DNA from 2 places in the Nostoc sp. 2RC genome. Region 1 is predicted to be linked to the other one. Evidence: riboswitches for the same ligand, from Rfam matches in the RefSeq annotation. Region 1 holds a riboswitch; the other holds the start of a gene.
What was found. A riboswitch is a leader RNA that binds a small molecule or an ion and turns the genes downstream of it on or off. The one in region 1 is predicted to bind cyclic di-AMP.
Positions count from the first base shown of each region.

Region 2: another riboswitch for cyclic di-AMP. It lies ahead of GNE10_RS27310 (universal stress protein); the one in region 1 lies ahead of GNE10_RS01545 (glycosyltransferase).

Region 1 covers NZ_JACKZU010000005.1:46,738-49,210, forward strand. Annotated here, with positions in the region: gene GNE10_RS01540 (DUF433 domain-containing protein) at 1-271, opposite strand, end outside; cyclic di-AMP (ydaO/yuaA leader) riboswitch at 800-999, shown strand; gene GNE10_RS01545 (glycosyltransferase) at 1,162-2,433, shown strand.
Region 2 covers NZ_JACKZU010000336.1:5,742-8,214, reverse strand. Annotated here, with positions in the region: partial or broken gene GNE10_RS27320 (twin-arginine translocation pathway signal protein) at 1-107, shown strand, start outside; partial or broken gene GNE10_RS27315 (ABC transporter ATP-binding protein) at 278-1,114, shown strand; cyclic di-AMP (ydaO/yuaA leader) riboswitch at 1,152-1,361, shown strand; gene GNE10_RS27310 (universal stress protein) at 1,601-2,221, shown strand; gene GNE10_RS27305 (ArsB/NhaD family transporter) at 2,334-2,473, shown strand, end outside.

The DNA of each region.
Region 1 (2,473 bases):
AGGGAGAATTTTGCTTCAGTACCTCAACTAACTCATCCTCTTGCGCTGTGCGACGATCAATTTCGTCTCGGCGATCGAAGTAATAAGCCATTGCTGCATAAACAGATGCCAGTGACAGGTTATATTTACCAGCAATTTCTACCAAAGAATATCCTAGCTTTAGATGCATCATCGCCACATCTTCTACAGCAATGCGAGTACCGATAATGCAGGGTTTTCCACTCCGCACATCAGGAGCGATCGCAATATGCTCTCGACTGACTAATTGCATTAATGAATCTTCCGTATCTGTTCCATTATTTAATAATATAGAGTTTTTCTACCTCTGACCAAGTGAGATGTAGAAATACACCACCAGAATCCTTACTTGAACAATCTGAGGTATGCCCACAGCGGCAAGCTACGCTAAAACTACATAAGGCTTCAATCTATACTAAAAACAGTAGACTCTGGTTCCAACAGTTGAGTTACTGGCAATATTTTACATTGTTTAAAAAATGGCAGTCAGCTAGGATGGTTAATCGATCCAAGCGATCGCTGTGTTTTAGTTTATCAGCCTAATCGTTTGCCAGATTTGTTAGCAGAACAAGATATATTACCAGTGTTAGAAGATATAAATTTGACACTCTCTGTTGATGAAATTTTTGCTTGGTTACAGCGAAAAAACTGATAATGACCCTACTCCCACTCCAACGGGGCTTCGGTGAACAATCAACACCCCTTCTCCCTGACGACACATTTTTTCTTCGTACTGTTGACATGCTTGAGGAACCCACGTTATAAAATCTTAAGAAAATTAAATCAGTCTGCCTAATCCACTTTTATTACCTAAAAACTTTTGTAAAAGGTAAACCGGAGCGGAGGAACCAATTCTGGGGCGTATCTTGCAGAAAGTGAAGAGTTAAAAGTTACTAAAGCAATAACTCATAACTTTTTTCAGAAGGACATCTCTCAGTCCTAGCCCGTCAGCTAACTTCGTCGGCATTGAGAGGAGACTGAACGAGCAGCATTCTTACTAAGTAATGCCTTGTTCTCGTCAGTGTCCTTTGGCTGGTAACTTTGCACTTCGTTGTACCTGCCCTCGGCCTTGAGGAGAAGATAATATTACCTCCATTTCTGGCGTTTGAGGCAGGATTATTTACCTTGAGGTAAAGTTCAACCATGTTCCAGAATAAGAAACATCGCATTGCCCTCATTTCTGTTGATGGTGACCCAGCTGCTGAAATTGGTCAAGAAGAAGCTGGAGGTCAAAATGTATATGTGCGTCAAGTCGGTTATTCACTAGCAAGGCTTGGTTGGGAAGTGGATATGTTTACTCGTCGTAGTAATCCCCAACAAGCTGCCATCGTTCAACATAGTTTAAACTGTCGTACTATTCGGTTAAAAGCCGGCCCAGCAGAGTTTATTGGGCGAGATAACTTATTCGACTATCTACCTCAATTCATCAGAGAATTTCAGCAATTCCAGCAGCACCAAGGGTTTCATTACCCTCTAATTCATACCAACTACTGGTTATCTTCTTGGGTTGGTATGGAATTGAAAAAGCAGCAACCCCTAATTCAGCTACACACTTACCACTCTTTAGGAGCGGTTAAATACAGAAGTATTGGTGATGTTCCTGTAATTGCTGCCCAGCGATTAGCTGTAGAAAAAGCTTGCTTGGAAACTGTAGACTGTGTGGTTGCAACTAGTCCCCAAGAGCAAAAGCACATGCGGGTACTGGTTTCTAGCAAAGGAAACATTGATATGATTCCTTGCGGTACCGATATCGAAAAATTTGGACAAATTTCCCGGTGTGTGGCGCGCGAAAAGTTAGGAATTGCGCCAGAGGCCAAAATAGTCCTCTACGTTGGACGCTTTGACCGCCGTAAAGGAATAGAAACCTTAGTGAGAGCCGTTGCCAAGTCTAATTTTAGGGATAACGCTGACTTGGAGCTAGTCATTGGTGGTGGTAGTCGTCCGGGTGAGAGTGATGGCATCGAACGCGATCGCATTGCCAAGATAGTCACAGAACTCGGATTAGAAAATCGTACAACCTTTACCGGTCGCCTAGATGATACTATCCTTCCCTTCTACTACGCTGCTGCTGATGTCTGCGTAGTGCCCAGCCATTATGAACCTTTTGGTTTAGTTGCGATTGAGGCAATGGCTAGTAAAACTCCAGTGGTAGCTAGTAATGTGGGTGGATTGCAATTTACTGTTGTACCAGAAGTCACAGGATTACTTGTGCCACCAAAAGACGAAGTAGCTTTTGCTGCCGCCATAGACCGTATTCTGGCTAACCCAGCTTGGCGAGACCAGTTAGGTGAAACAGCTAGGCAACGCACAGAAATTGCCTTTAGTTGGTATAGTGTGGCTTTTCGACTAACTCAGCTCTACACTCGCCTGCTAACTCAAACCACATCCGATACTTACCCCCAGATTGCGGCTTAACAACAGCCACAAGTCACACAGCCCAAGTTACTATAGACCT
Region 2 (2,473 bases), on a different contig from region 1:
CAGAAGTATTTATAGATAAGAAAAGCTTTGATCCCAGCGATCCAGTGGGCTATCTGAATAGTTTTGCTATCAGGGCTAATGCTCCCACTAGTTTTTTCATGTCATAAATACCAAGTTCTTTGACTGTGGGAATTTTAGACTTTAGATTTTGGATTTTAGATTTTAGATTTATGGGCGCAATAAATCTAAAATTCTTAGTAAACAAGCACTGTTTTTTCAAAATTAATCGAAAATCCAAAATCTAAACTTGATTAAATTATTGTTGGAGCATTTGATGATGGAATATACCTCATTACCTATTGATACCAAAACTCAAGTTATGTCCCGTCCTGGATTTTTAGAAATTGAAAATTTAGTCAAGTCTTATTAGACACCAGATAAAGATAAATTTGTGGTTTTAGATGGAGTTAATTTAACGATTGGTGAAGATGAATATATTTCTGTAATTGGTCACTCTGGTTGTGGAAAATCTACACTACTGAAGATTATTGGAGGTTTAGAAAAAGCAACTTCTGGCTCAGTACGTTTAGATGGAAAAGAAATCCGTAAACCAGGTGCAGAGAGGATGATGGTGTTTCAAAATTACGCATTGTTACCGTGGTTAACAGTGCGAGAAAATATCCGTTTAGCTGTAGATGAAGTGTTAAAAAATGCTAATCGAACTGAAAAAATTAGCATTGTAAACGAACACTTGGCAATGGTAAACTTAACGGCGGCGGCTGATAAGTATCCTGATGAACTTTCTGGAGGTATGAAACAACGCGTAGGTATTGCCAGAGCTTTAGCAATTCGTCCGAAAATGTTACTAATGGATGAACCTTTTGGGGCGCTAGATGCACTCACTCGTGGTAAATTGCAGCGGCAAGTCTTGGATATTTGGGAAAATCATCGGCAAGCAGTGATGATGATTACCCACGATGTAGACGAAGCAATTTACATGTCCGATCGCATCGTATTAATGACCAATGGCCCTGCGGCTAATATCGGCGAGATATTAGAAGTTCCCTTTGAACATCCACGCGATCGTGCTGCCATGCGTAACTCAAAAGAATATTTTGAACTCCGCAACCACGCCCTCAATTTCCTAGATCGATATTTCACGCAACACGAGTAAAGTAGATTATCATTCTTTTAGCGGGTAGCCTAATTCAAATTCATTAAAGCTGGATTTGAGGCGGAGGAACCATATTATGGGGCTAATCTCCTAAAAACTGAGGAGTTAAGAGTCAAGAGTTAAGAGTTAGGAGTTAAGAATTATGAATATTAACTCAGCAATCAGCACTCAACACTCAGTACTACCAAGAGAGAGACACCTTCCAGTCTTAGCCCGTCAGCTAACTCCGTAGGCAATGGAAGGAACCCCCAACACTTGGCTGTAATGCAGTTATTATTGGGGTTTCCTCTACCAATTGTAAATTTTAGATTTTCGATTTTCGGTTGCGATTTTTGCAGAACAATCCAAAATCAGTCTTGGAAAGTTCTCAGTGACGAAAGCCGCCATTCAGACTTTCCGCGAAATCTCAAAATCCAAAATTGGTCGCCCTGCTTCTCATTGCTTGTTCATTTAATTTGGAGAAGTAAAACTGTGAAAATTAAGCCAATGTTAGCACGTCTGCAAAGTGCCATAGGTCGAGATGACTTAATTGAACAAATGGTATTGTTGCCAGAACCCAAAAATCCATTTTCTCAACAATCCCCCGCAACAAATTCAGTTAACTTGATTGTTGCTTATGATGCTTCTCCCAATAGCCATACGGCATTGGATCTTGCCTTTTGGATTGCCCATCAAACCCGTTTAGCTACCAATACAGAAGTTACAGTCCAAGCTGTTTATGTGTTAGAAGACAATGAAAGCAGCCGCTATGTCAACATCTTGAATTTTCCCAGACAGCAGCCTTCATTGGAATGCCAGATTAGTGAAATATCAAAATCTCCCACACTCGTATTGACTCAACCAAAATTGGAAACAGCCATCACTCCATTGCAAGAAGCAGATAGAATTCTTTGGCAAGCACGAAGTTTGGCTGAAGAATGGCAAGGTTGTTTCAAATCTCATTTGCGGTTTGGTTCCATTTCCACAGAATTGAAAAAAGTTGTGGAATTAGAAGCTGCCGATATTTTGTTTGTTGGTTGTCAATCTGTCAATCATCCAATGATTGAAGCACTAGATTCTGATTTCCCCTGCGCCGTTGTAGGCATTCCTCGCTGTATTGATGAATAATCGCTATTCAGAATTTCAATAACTATATCAAATTGTAATCTTAGATAAGTCACCTACATTTAGGTGGCTTTTTTCGCTAATAGCTAATCCATGAAACTTCGGGAGTTAAGGTGTGGAAAACTGGCAAGCCATTCTCAGTGTAATTACATTTATTAGCGTCATTATTTTAGTGATGACAGAATGGGTACATCTTACTATTGCTGCATTATTAGGGGCATTGTTATTAGTTTTTAGTAACGTCATGACCCTAGA